Regions from separate parts of the Cohnella sp. GCM10027633 genome, predicted to be linked through region 1. Evidence: predicted binding sites of a transcription regulator. Region 1 holds the regulator's gene; the other holds the start of a gene.
What was found. Region 1 encodes LexA, which represses DNA repair genes until DNA is damaged. Its sites were predicted from a motif close to CGAACATATGTTCG; they were not measured.
Positions count from the first base shown of each region.

Region 2: a site for LexA is predicted at 2,425-2,438, ahead of addB (helicase-exonuclease AddAB subunit AddB). Genes of this name have one in related genera too.

Region 1 covers NZ_JBHTGV010000001.1:503,083-509,590, forward strand. Annotated here, with positions in the region: gene ACFQZG_RS02150 (nucleotidyltransferase family protein) at 1-386, opposite strand, end outside; gene ACFQZG_RS02155 (HAD family hydrolase) at 453-1,244, opposite strand; gene ACFQZG_RS02160 (hypothetical protein) at 1,258-1,779, opposite strand; gene ACFQZG_RS02165 (DUF896 domain-containing protein) at 1,827-2,018, opposite strand; gene yneA (cell division suppressor protein YneA) at 2,154-2,570, opposite strand; gene lexA (transcriptional repressor LexA) at 2,732-3,352, shown strand; gene ACFQZG_RS02180 (NADPH-dependent FMN reductase) at 3,517-4,059, shown strand; gene glnA (type I glutamate--ammonia ligase) at 4,155-5,483, opposite strand; gene ACFQZG_RS02190 (MerR family transcriptional regulator) at 5,515-5,928, opposite strand; gene ACFQZG_RS02195 (methionine gamma-lyase family protein) at 6,033-6,508, opposite strand, start outside.
Region 2 covers NZ_JBHTGV010000003.1:450,049-456,556, reverse strand. Annotated here, with positions in the region: gene ACFQZG_RS11295 (type III PLP-dependent enzyme) at 1-533, shown strand, start outside; gene ACFQZG_RS11290 (IucA/IucC family protein) at 530-2,347, shown strand; gene addB (helicase-exonuclease AddAB subunit AddB) at 2,525-6,064, shown strand; gene ACFQZG_RS11280 (UvrD-helicase domain-containing protein) at 6,061-6,508, shown strand, end outside.

The sequences.
Region 1 (6,508 bases):
ATATGGGCGCCGATGGCCGTGCACGTCTCCGGAAAATGGGCCAATCCGTCAGCGGTCGAAACGTATGGCGAATGACCGGATTTCGCATGCATGCGGGCTTGATTTTTAACCGACCACGGGATCGAACCGTCCATGGCAAGCAGCGCAATCTCGTACTCTTGTTCCGTACGCTCGCTCGTATCGGCGGCATCGTAATAGACGACGTCGACGTCCGGCAATGCCGTCGGGGCATCGAAGCCATGAAGAGCATCCCATACTTTCGAACGAATGAATCCGGCGCATACGCAGGAGTCAGGCAGGCGTAACTGCCTTACGCAACGGAGGACGTGCATCATCCTCTCATCGCAAGCTATCCATTCGGCAATGTCTTGCTCCCTCATCCGCATTCCTCTCTCCCCTTACAAAAAACGAAGACAGCGCGGGACGCTGTCTTCGAAGTCGATGATTGCGGTTTATAACGTCTTGAGCAGACCGGGCAATTCCGTCAAGCTGCGAATTTCGTGCTTCGGCACGATATCTCCGCTCAGCTTCGTCTCGTGGCGGTTGATCCACACCGAAGTCATGCCGACGCCGTTCGCCCCGAGAATGTCGGTCGTCAGCTTGTCGCCGACCATGACGCCTTCGTCAACCGTAATGCCGATCCGTTCCATCGCGTGCGCGAACAGCCGCGGCGACGGCTTGCCTTCGCCAAAATCGCCGGAGATGACGATCGCGTCGAAGTAAGGAACGAGCGTCGGCATGCCGTCAAGCTTCTCCTGTTGCAGATCCGGGGAACCGTTCGTGAGCAAGAGCAGCTTATAGTCCTGGCGAAGCTCGTCCAATACGGCGAACGTCTCTTCGTATACGTAAGGCAGGCTGCGGCGCTGCGCCGGGAAGTACTCCGCCAGCTTCTGTCCGAGACTCGGATCGTCGACGCCGAGCGCCGCCAATCCCGCGGTCCAAGCATTCGTGCGGTAAGCCGGAGCGAGCTGTTCCAGCTTGCGGAACATGTCGTGCTCGCCTTTCTTGAAGTTGCCCCACAGCGCTTCGAACGGATTGATACCGATCATCTGCGTGAACGTATACGTCTCGTACGTCTCGTACAGCGCTCGCGCTTCCTTGCGGACGGAAGCTTCCAATTCGGCTTCGTTCAGCCCCGTCGCTTCCGCGGCGAGCTTGCACGTGTTGCTGAACGCTTCCGTTACGCTTCTCTCGTCCCATAACAACGTATCGTCTAGATCGAATAGAACTGCCTTAATCGACATCGGTGCGGTCTCCTCACTTCGTCTTCTGTTCGAATTCCACTTGGTGCAGGTCTGCGTATACTTTCAGCCGCTCGGCCATCAGGTCGATCGGGAATCGGTTCATCAATTTCGAGAATACCCAGTTCGAGCCTTTGACGGTGTCGATCACGACATAGCCGGGCTGAATCGTGATCTTGCGAACCTCGGACGGCCGCAGCGTCTTGTAGCCCGTGAACTTGCGCGTCTCTAGCGTGTCCCGGGTGACGGACAAATAAGGGCGGCGCATGTAGTAGAAGAAAGCGAGCAGGACGTAACACCCGATCGTCACCCAGAACAGCGTCGGGTCGGTCAGGAATTCGTCGGACCACGGCTGCGCCAACGTCACGTAGAGCGCGATGAGCATGAGGAGCAGGATCGGGACGACGTAATTGCGCCCTTTGAATTTGTCGACATGCGGAGCGGATGTTGCGCTAATCGATTTTTTGCCGTCTCTTTTACGGCGTTTGTTCACTTGCTTGGCGTTCTTCTGAACCATGCGTTCCCATGAGCGGGACATAAAGCTCCTCCTCGTCAAATGCTGCTGCGTTAAGCCAACCGATCTATTTAATGTACAATCGTTGGTTTCTCGTCCGTGATTTCGATCTGGTCCAGCTGCTGCCGGAAGTTGTTCTTGAAGTTGACCAAGTATTCCTTGCGCAACCGATCGCGTTCGACCGTTTCCTCTTCCGTCAAGCCTTCGGCTTTGCTTTTGCGGGCCAATTCGTTAATGCGCCCAATCAGCTTCTCCATTTCCATGGCGTTGTCACTCCCTTCCGTATATCTTCTCTACTTTGACATTAACGGCGATGCGTTGTCAAGAAAACCGGGCACGCAAAAAAGACCGGGTTTCCCCGGTCTCGGAACATTCGTTCGCATCGCGTTCGTATTGCATTAAGGCAACATCTTGGCTGGTAAAATCAACGTCTGTCCTGCTTGTACGGACGACGAGGACAAACCGTTCCGCTTCTTGATGGCATGCACCGCGTCGCGCGTATCCATCGTATCCTTCTTATAGGAAGCGGCCAAGTCCCAGATCGTATCGCCGCTATCGACGGAGATCGAGATCTCCGTTGCCGTCGCCGGCGAAACCTCGGCGTCCGATGCGAACGTATGCGCGAACGCGAATCCGCTGAACAGAATCAGAAAGGCGAACAGTATAAAGAAGGAACGCGCGATGCCTAAGCCGCGATGCGAACGAGCCGGCGCTTGCGGCGCCGTCCGTCCCGCGTATGCTGGCTTAGCGTAAGCCGTACCGTTACGAAGCGTTGAAGCAGTTGCGGAAGAACCGGATACCCATGTATGTACCATTTACGCTCACCCCAAACATTTGTTCTGGTATCAGATTAGCACGAACATATGTGCTTGTCAACAAATTTTGGAACATTTGTTCGGCGGAACGAATGTTTGTGCGAACTCGAGTTCTGTGTTATAATTTGTCATCATGAGCTGATACATAGGGAGGGCTTGGCGTGTCCAAGATGTCCAATCGCCAAAATGCCATTTTAGACTTCATTAAGAACGAAGTGCGCGACAAAGGGTATCCCCCTTCCGTCCGCGAGATCGGCGAAGCCGTAGGGCTCGCATCCAGTTCCACCGTGCACGGCCACCTCGATCGCCTGGAGAAGAAAGGCTTGATCCGCCGCGATCCGACGAAACCGCGCGCGATCGAGATTCTGGGAGACGACGACAACGTGTTCGGACTGGCTGCCTCCGTTCGCCAAATTCCGCTCGTCGGCAAAGTAACGGCCGGCGTGCCGATAACGGCGACGGAGAACATCGAAGAGTACTTCCCGCTGCCGGCGACGATGGTCGGCGATCAACCGGTGTTCATGCTTTCCGTCCAAGGCGATAGCATGATCGAGGCCGGCATCCACGACGGCGACTACGTCATCGTACGCCAGCAGCCGAACGCTACGAACGGAGATATCGTCGTCGCGATGACGGAAGACAACGAAGCGACCGTCAAGACGTTCTATAAGGAACGCGATCATATTCGTCTCCAACCGGAGAATTCGAGCATGTCGCCTCTCCGCTATCCGAACGTCAGCATCCTGGGTAAAGTCATCGGATTGATTCGCTCGTTCATGTAAGCCGGCAAGCTCGCCGGCTCGGCGACAAGGCAGACCCGCTCATCGGGAGATGACGGGTCTGCCTTTTTTCTTGCTCGTTTGAACGTCGCTTATACTGGGTAATGACGATTGGACATACTATTTAACGAACGTGCTTTTAACGATAAACAATTCAGGAGGACGACATGTCACAATTGAAAATCGGAATTATTCTGGGCAGCACCCGCCAAGGCCGCGTTAGCCCTCAAGTCGGCGAATGGGTGAAGAAGCACGCGGATGCGCGCAACGACGCGCATTACGAGATCGTGGACATCGCGGACTACAAGCTGCCGATGTTCGGCGAGACGGACGCCACGGAGCAAGCGACGAAATGGAATACGACGCTCTCCGGACTCGACGGCTTCGTCTTCGTCGTCGCCGAGTACAACCACAGCATTACGGGTGCGCTCAAGAACGCGATCGACTACGCTCGCGACGCATGGAACAATAAGGCGGCCGGCATCGTCAGCTACGGCTCCGTAGGCGGCGCGCGCGCAGCCGAGCATCTGCGGGGCATTCTCGGCGAAGTATCGATCGCCGACGTTCGCGTCCATGTGGCATTGTCGCTGTTCACGGACTTCGAGAACGGCAGCACGTTCAAGCCCGCCGAGCTTCACCTGACGAACTTGAACGGCATGCTCGACCAAGTCGTCGCCTGGAGTGGCGCGCTCAAGACGGTGCGTTCGTAAACATCCGTTAGCGAATTTCACCCTATCTATACGGAAACCGGCCCCGCGAACGTCCGAAGACGCCGCGGGGCCGGTTATTATGCGTTGCGTTTATTCTAGAACGCCGTCAAATACTGATCGCGTTCCCATTGGTGGACTTGCGTTCTGTACATGTCCCACTCGATCTCTTTGAGCTCGTAGAAGTGGCTGAGCGCGTGATCGCCGAGCGTCTCGCATACGACGTCGTCGCGAAGCATCTCGGACAATGCTTCCTTCAAGTTGATCGGCAAGCTCGGAATGCCCGCGTCGATCCGTTCCTCTTCGCTCATCACGTAGATGTTGCGATCGACCGGCGGCGGAGACGTCATCTTGTTCGCGATACCGTCGAGACCCGCCTTCAGCATGACCGCAAGCGCCAAGTAAGGGTTGGCGGCCGGGTCCGGGTTGCGAGCTTCGATGCGCGTGCTAAGGCCGCGGGATGCCGGAATCCGAATCATCGGGCTCCGGTTGCTTGCGGACCAGGCTACGTAGCAAGGCGCTTCATAGCCGGGAACAAGACGTTTGTAAGAGTTGACCGTCGGGTTCGTAATGGCGGCGAAACCGCGCGCATGTCTCAAGATACCCGCCATGTATTGTCTAGCGATCGCGCTAAGACCAAGCTTATCGTTCGGGTCGAAGAACGCGTTCTCGTTGCCGCGGAACAACGATTGGTGGCAGTGCATGCCGGAACCGTTCATTCCGAACAGCGGCTTCGGCATGAACGTCGCATGCAAACCGTGCTGGCGCGCGATCGTCTTAACGACGAGCTTGAACGTCTGGATTTGGTCGGCCGCTTTGATCGCGTCCGCATATTTAAAGTCGATCTCGTGCTGTCCCGGAGCAACCTCGTGATGGGAAGCTTCGATCTCGAAGCCCATCTCCTCGAGCATAAGCACGATATCGCGGCGGCAGTTCTCGCCGAGGTCGGTCGGAGCGAGGTCGAAGTATCCGCCTTGGTCGTTAAGCTCCATCGTAGGGTTGCCCTTCTCGTCCGTCTGGAACAAGAAGAACTCGGGTTCGGGACCTACGTTCATCGCCGTGAAGCCCATCGCTTCCGCTTCCGAGAGCGCGCGCTTCAGAATGCCGCGAGGATCGCCCGCGAACGGAGTGCCGTCCGGCATGTAGATGTCGCAGATCAGACGCGCGACGCGATCTTGCGTCACCCATGGGAAGACGACCCACGTGCTCAGATCCGGGTACAGGTACATGTCGGATTCTTCGATCCGTACGTAGCCTTCGATCGAGGAGCCGTCGAACATCATTTTGTTATCGAGCGCCTTGTCCAGCTGGCTGAACGGAATCTCGACGTTCTTGATCGTTCCGAGCAGGTCGGTGAACTGCAACCGGATGAACCGAACGTTCTGTTCTTTCGCAATCCGTTTAATATCTTCGCGAGTATAGCTCATGACAGCCTCCTAATAATGGGCAACAGCCGCTTTATTTGTTCTTGAAAAACCGCGAAAGCTCGCCTTGGATGAGCGAGACTTGACCCGGACGCTTGCCTTGCATCAGCTGCTGCTTCAGCATGCGGTGAAGCTGGGAGTCGGACATCTCGCGCCGCTTGACCTCGGATACCTCGTTGATGACGGTCGCGTCGCTCTCGTTCTGCCCGACGGGGTTCATCACTTGCTTGATGCCTGCGATATTGACGCCCTTCTCGATCAGCGACTTGATCTCCATGAGACGTTCGACGTCGTTGAAGGAGAACAGTCGTTGATTGCCGTCCGTACGAGCGGGCTGGATAAGTTCGTGCTGTTCGTAATATCGGATTTGGCGGGCGGTTAGATCGGTCAGCTTCATTACGATGCCGATCGGAAACAACGCCATATTCCTGCGAATCTCGTCGCCCATGTCATACCAACCTTCCACGATTGCCTGCTGTTTTTGAAATCACTTTCATTGTAACGAAGTCGCAAAAACATGTCAAGGCATGTAAGGTTTGACCGTGCCCGAACTTACAAATATCCGCGTTCGCGGAAAACCGACAAAACCTGCTGTACAGCTAACTTCACATGCGCGTAAGTAAGTCCGCCTTGCATATATGCAATGTAGGGTTCCCTTATGGGAGCGTCCGCGGACAGCTCCAGACTGCCGCCTTGGATGAACGTTCCGGCGGCCATAATGACCGGGTGCTCGTACCCCGGCATGTCCCACGGCTCGGGCACGACGTGCGAATCGACCGCCGCCGCCCGCTGGATCGCCTGCACGAAATGAATGAGCGGCTCCGGGGCGCCGAAGCGGATCGCCTGGATCAGATCGGTTCGCGGATCGTCCCATCGCGGATGCGTCTCGAATCCGAGATTCGCGAAGACGGCGGCCGCGAACACGCTGCCCTTCACCGCTTGCCCGACGAGCAGCGGCGCAAGGAACAGCCCCTGGTAGATCGCCCTCGTCGTGCCGAGCATCGCGCCGACTTCGCCGCCGATACCCG
Region 2 (6,508 bases), on a different contig from region 1:
GAACGCCGAACTTCGATTGGCCGCTCTTCGCCGATCTGCTCTCGCGAAGCCGGGCGGTGAGGGAGCTCGGGGATACCGCGCTCTTCTTCGAGCCGGGACGTCTCCTGGTCGCCGATTACGGGTACTACGCGGCGGAGGTCGTCGACGTGAAATCGTCGCATGGACGCGAATTCGCCGTCATTCGCGGCGGTACGCACCACAACCGTCTGCCGGCTTCTTGGGGACATGACCATCCATTCCATATCGTTCCGGTAGAGGAGTGGGCCTATCCGTTCGAGCGGCCGAGCGTGGAGCGGGGGCGCGTTACGATCGTGGGCGAACTGTGCACGCCGAAGGACCGGCTGCATACGGACGCCGAAGTGGAGAGGCTGCGAGTCGGTGACATCGTCGTGTTCGAGAAGTCCGGCGCTTACGGCTGGACGATCTCCCACCGCGATTTTCTCGGCCATCCGTATCCGGAATTCCTGTACTTCGGCGAGGACGTCGGGGCGGAGCGCGGAGAAGCGGCGAAGACGGGAGGGGTCGCGCGATGAGAGAAGCGATATCTCCGGTTCAAGCCCGCGACGCGGAGCAACGGGTGCTCGGCGATCTGATCGACGCGTTCATCGCGGAACGATTGTTCCCGACGGACGGAGGCTCCGTCGTTCGGCTGGCCGACCATCCCGCGCTCGCGGAGCCGTTCGGATCGCACGGGGACGGGCTCGCGTACGCGGGGGACGCGCTGTTCCTCGTGCGGCCGAGCATTAGGCAAGATTATGAGTGGATCGCCGGGTCGCCGGTATTCGTCAGGGACGCCTTCGGTTGGCGAGAGATTCGGACCGCCGGGGAACTTGCTGCCGCGGCGTTGGACGGTTCGGCTCATCCCGGCGCGGAAGCTTTCTTGCGGGCGCTGGAGACGGCGACCTGGCAGACGGAACGAAGTCTATCCCGAACGGCGTCGGGATACGGGCCCTCGCCGCGGTCGCCTCACGAACGTTACTTGCTGGCCGAGCGGATCGCATCGATGCGGGATCGTCCGTTCCATCCGACTTCGAAGGCGAAGATCGGTTTCTCGGAGAGCGATTACGAGCTGTACATGGCCGAATTCGGCCGGCCGACGACGATGCGGTGGGTCGCGATCGCCAGCGACAGGGTCGTCGCCGGCAGCCCGGGAGACGGCAGGGAGGCGCTGGACGCGCTGAGCGGACCCGAGCGCGCGCTCGTCGAGCGGGAGATGGAACGAAGAGGCTTGGCGAAGAGCCGGTATACGGCGATTCCGGTCCATCCTTGGCAATTGGAACGGATCATCGCGCCGGCGTTCGGGCGCGAGATCTCGGACGGCACGATCGCGGTGCTGGACGCGCTCGCGGGGGAATTCGTCGCGACGTCCTCGATGCGTTCGATGGCTTCGACGCGAGATCCGGCCGTATCGCTGAAGCTGCCGGTGAGCGTCTTGTCGCTCGGGGCGGCGCGTTATTTGCCGGTCGTCAAGCTGTTGAACGGATTGGCCGGGGAGCGAATGTTCCGCCAGGCGATCGGGTGCGACGCGACGCTGGCGGGCAGGGTGTTCCTGTGCGAGGAGCATCTATGGTGGGGCTATATGCCGGAGACGATGGGCTTGTTCGACGATCATCCTCGCCATCTGGCGGCGCAGTTGCGGATGTATCCGCGGGAGCTGCTGGACGAACCCTACGCGATCGTCCCGATGGCGGCGTTGGGCGACGCGCTTGGCGACGGCGCGCGGTACCTGTTGTCCGAATTGACCGGGCGCCCCGCGTCGCCGGAGGAAGCGTTCCGGTTCTACCGCGCGCTTGCCGCGCTGTTCTACGACGTGGCGCTCAGGCTACTCAAGATCGGCATCGTGCCGGAGTTTCACGGGCAGAACGTCTGCCTCGTGCTGCGGCGGGGCGAGCCGGTCGGGCTGCTGTTCCGGGACCACGATTCCGTGCGGCTCCATCAGCCGTATCTGAACCGGCACGGTATCGCGGATCCCGGTTACCGGATTCGGCCCGGCTATTCCAACAGCTTGTACAACGAGACGCCGGAGAAGCTGTTGTTCTACGTTCAGACGCTAGGGACGCAGGTGAATCTCGCATCGATCATGCAAGCTTTCGAGACGGCGTTCGGATTGCCGGCCGAACGGCTGTGGGCGGCGACGGAATCCATGCTTAAGGAAGCGCTGGCGCGCGTCGATATTCCCGCGGACGACAAGGCGAGACTGTATCGGCTTCTGTTCGTCGAAGAGACGTGGCCGACGAAGCTCGTCGTGCGGCCGCTGCTCGAGTCGGAGGGCGTTCCGGGAGCGATGCCGTCCGGCAAAGGCGTCGGGGTTAATCCGTTCCGGAGGGCGAGGATTTTGTCGTATTAATAAGTAGAAGATCGTCGTGTTCTCCTGTCGTATGGCGGGAAACCGACGATCTTTTTTTTACCCCCGCCTATCGCCACCGAACGCCTGTGCGCCTATTCGCGCCATGTGGTACAATAGTCGGAGTCGGTTCGGGCGCGGACAAGCGCCCTGCCAAGCATGGCGAGGGAGGTGCGAAGCATGTCGCTTCGGCTTATTACGGGACGTTCCGGCAGCGGAAAGACGCGGTTCGCGCTCGACGAAATCCGGGAAGGACTGCGGCGGGATCCGCTCGGGGCGCCGCTCATTCTGATCGTGCCCGAGCAGGCGACGTTCCAGGCGGAATACGCGATGGCGACGACGCCGGAGCTCGGCGGCTTCATGCGCGCGCAGGTGCTCAGCTTCCGCCGGCTCGCGTTCCGCGTCATGCAGGAGACGGGCGGCTCGGCGGTCATTCCGATCCACGATAACGGCAAGGCGATGCTGTTGCACAAAATATTGGAGGCGAACCGCGAGCGACTGAAGCTGTTCCGCGGCGGCGCCACGGAATCGGGCTTGGTCGCGCGCATGAACGAGCTGCTGACGGAGATGAAACGGTACGGCGTGGACAGCGTGAAGCTGCTCGGAAGAGCCGACGCCGAAGCGAAACGGGCGGCGCGCATGCCGCAGGCTTCGCTGCTATCGGACAAGCTGCATGACTTGTCGCTCGTCTACGCGGAGATGGAGCGCGAGCTCGCCGGACGTTGGCTGGACGGGGAAGACATGCTCGATTGGTTGGCGAAGGGCGCCGCGACGGCGCCGTTGCTCGAAGGCGCCGAAATCTGGCTCGACGGCTTCCATGGCTTCACGCCGAACGAGTACGCGGCGATCGAAGCGCTCTTGAAGCGGGTTCGCAGGCTGTCGGCGACGCTGTGCGTCGACCGTCCTTATTCGGCCGGCGAACGACCGGACGAGCTGGCCTCGTTCTATCAGACGGGGGAGACTTCCGCGACGTTATGCGAGATCGCGGATCGCGCCGGCGTTCGGCAGGAGCCTGCCGTATCGCTGGATCCGCTCGTGCCGCCGAGGTTCGAGCGCAACCCGATGCTCGCGTTCGTCGATGCCAACTGGGATAGCCGCAAGCGCTGGACCGGAGACGCGGCGCTGCTGCGGCCCGAGCATCCCGCCTGCGGGCTGTCGTTGCACGCGGCGGCCAATCGCCGGGCGGAAGTAGAGGCGGTCGCCCGCGACATGGTGAAGCGGGTGAGGGAGCAGGGCGGCCGCTGGCGGGAGTTCGCCGTGTTCGTGCGGCGGATCGGCGATTACGCCGATCTCGCGGCGTCGGTCTTCGGAGAATACGGCATTCCGTACTACCTGGACGGCAAGCTGACCGTCTCTCACCATCCGTTCGTCGAATTCGTCCGTTCCGCGCTCGAATGCGCGAGCGGCGGCTGGAAGTCGGAGGCCGTATTCCGCTGCGCGAAGACGGACATGCTCGGTGCTTCGAGCGAGCGGATCACGAGAGACGAAATCGATAGATTGGAGAATTACGCCCTGGCGACGGGCATCGACGGCTGGCGCTGGCACGACGACCGGGTGTGGTATCCGCTTAGGCGCGGAGATCTCGAGGAAGAGGGCCGGGAGGAAGACGCGGACGAGGCGATGCGGCGGCTGTTCGCCGTGCGCGACGCGCTGCTGCGTCCGCTCGTCGCGTTGGAGAAGCGGATGAAGGCGGCGAAGACGGTTCGCGATCTTTGCGAGAGTCTGTACGCGTTTCTCGAAGAGACGGACGCAGCGGATACGCTGGAGCGTTGGGCGCAAGCGGACGCCGACAACGGGCAGCCGGGCCGGATGATGGTTCACCGGCCGCTATGGGACGGCGTGTTGCAGCTGCTTGATCAACTGGTAGAGTTGATGGGCGAACAGCCGAAGGACGTGCTGTTGTTCGCGGGCATGGTCGACTCGGGCTTGGAGGAGCTGAAGCTGGGAGCGGTACCGCCTTCGCTGGACGGCGTGCTGATCGGCAGCCCCGAGCGGACGCGGTCGGATCGCGTCCAGATCGTCTACCTGCTCGGAGCGAGCGACGGCGTCATGCCGATGCGAATCCCGGAGAACGGCTTGCTAGACGAAGAGGAACGCGATCGGCTCGCGGCGGACGGCTTCGCGATGGCGCCCGGGGCGCGCAGAAGGCTGCTCGACGAGCGGTTCCTCGCGTATTTGACGCTGACGACCGCCTCCAAGCATCTATGGATCAGCTATCCGGCCGCGGACGAGGAAGGAGCGGCATTGTTGCCGTCGTCATGGATCAAGACGCTGCAGAAGTGGTTCCCCGGCATTCCGGTGGAACAAGTCGCGGCGGAGCCGCATCCTTCGTACCCCGAGCACGAGCAGCTTGCCTATGCCGTGCAACCGGGGAGGGCGCTGACGCATCTGATCGCTAGATTGAGAGGCTGGCGGCAGGGCGAGCGGATGGCGGACGGCTGGTGGACCGTCTACGAATGGTTGAGATCGCGCGAGGGCTGGCGGGAGCGTCTCGCGACGCTGATCGCCTCTCTCCGCTATACGAACGAAGAGATGCCGTTGCGGCCGGAGACGAGCCGGCTTCTGTACGGCGAGAGGCTGCTCGCGAGCGTCTCGCGCATGGAACGGTTCGTCGCATGCCCGTTCCAGCACTTCGCCGCGCACGGGTTGAAGCTGAAGGAGCGGCAGCTGTACCGCGTCGATTCTCCGGATATCGGGCAGCTGTTCCATGCCGCGCTGCGGCAGACGACGGAGAAGCTGTTCGCGGACGTCGTCGCGGGCGACGACTCGGCGCGCTGGCAGGCGGAAGCGGCCGCCGCGGTCGAACGGCTGCTGCCTCGCGTGCAATCGCAAATCCTGCTGTCGTCGGGTAGACACCAAGTGATGGCGCGCAAGCTGCGCGACATCGTCAGCCAAGCGTCCGCCATGATCGGGCGCCACGCGGGGCTGTCGGCATTCAAGCCGGTCGGCCTGGAGCTGAGCTTCGGACCGAACGGCTTGCTGCCGCCACTCACGCTCGAACTCGGAGGCGGCCGGATGATGGATATCGCCGGACGGATCGACCGCGTCGACGCGGCCGAATCCGCGGAGGGCTTGCTGCTGCGGATCATGGATTACAAGTCGAGCAGCGTGAAGCTGAAGCTCGACGAAGTCGCGCACGGACTGTCGCTGCAGATGCTGACCTACCTCGACGTCGTCGTCTCCCACGCGCCGCATTGGCTCGGGAAGCCGGCGAAGCCGGCGGGCGTATTGTACTTCCACGTGCAGAATCCGCTGATCGTCACGCCGAACGGCATGTCCGCGGCGGAAGCGCGGGAGGCGCTGTTCCGGCAATACCGGATGCAAGGATTGCTGCTCGCGGACGGGGAATCGGTCAAGCTGATGGACGAATCGTTGAACGATGCCGGCAAATCGGCGATCGTGCCCGTCGAATTCAAGAAGGACGGCACGTTCTCGTCCCGCTCGCAAGTGGCTGACGAAGACCAATGGAGCATGCTGAGAAGCTCGGTGCGTTCGCAAATCCGGCGCATCGGCAAGCGGATCGTCAGCGGCGACGTCGCGATCAATCCGTACAAGATGGATCGCCGCAGCCCGTGCCAATTTTGCGAGTATCGGCCGGTGTGCCATATCGACGCCGAAGTCGAAGGCAATCCGTACCAGACGTTGACCCGGGCCGCCGACAAGGACGAGCTGTGGCAACGCATTCGCCGGACGGCGCAGGAAGGGGAACGATCGCAATGAGTCAGCTAGCCGATTGGCCGGCGAAGCCCGAGGGCAGCCAGTGGACCAACGAGCAATGGGCGGCCGTCGTCGCGGACGGCACGAACTTGCTCGTCGCCGCGGCGGCGGGCTCGGGCAAGACGGCCGTCCTCGTCGAGCGCATCATCTCGCGGATCGCCGACGAGACGAAGCCGCTCGACGTCGACGCGATGCTCGTCGCGACGTTCACGAAGGCGGCTGCCGCCGAGATGAAGGAGCGCATTCGCCACGCGCTCGACGTCGCGCTGGAGAAGACGCCCGATTCGCGGCATCTGCGGCGCCAGCTCGCGCTGCTGCCGAGAGCGTCCGTGACGACGCTGCACTCGTTCTGCTTGGAGATCGTCGAGCGGTACGCGCCGCTGATCGATCTCGATCCCGGGTTCCGCATGGCGAACGAGACGGAATCAGAGCTGCTGCGGATGGATA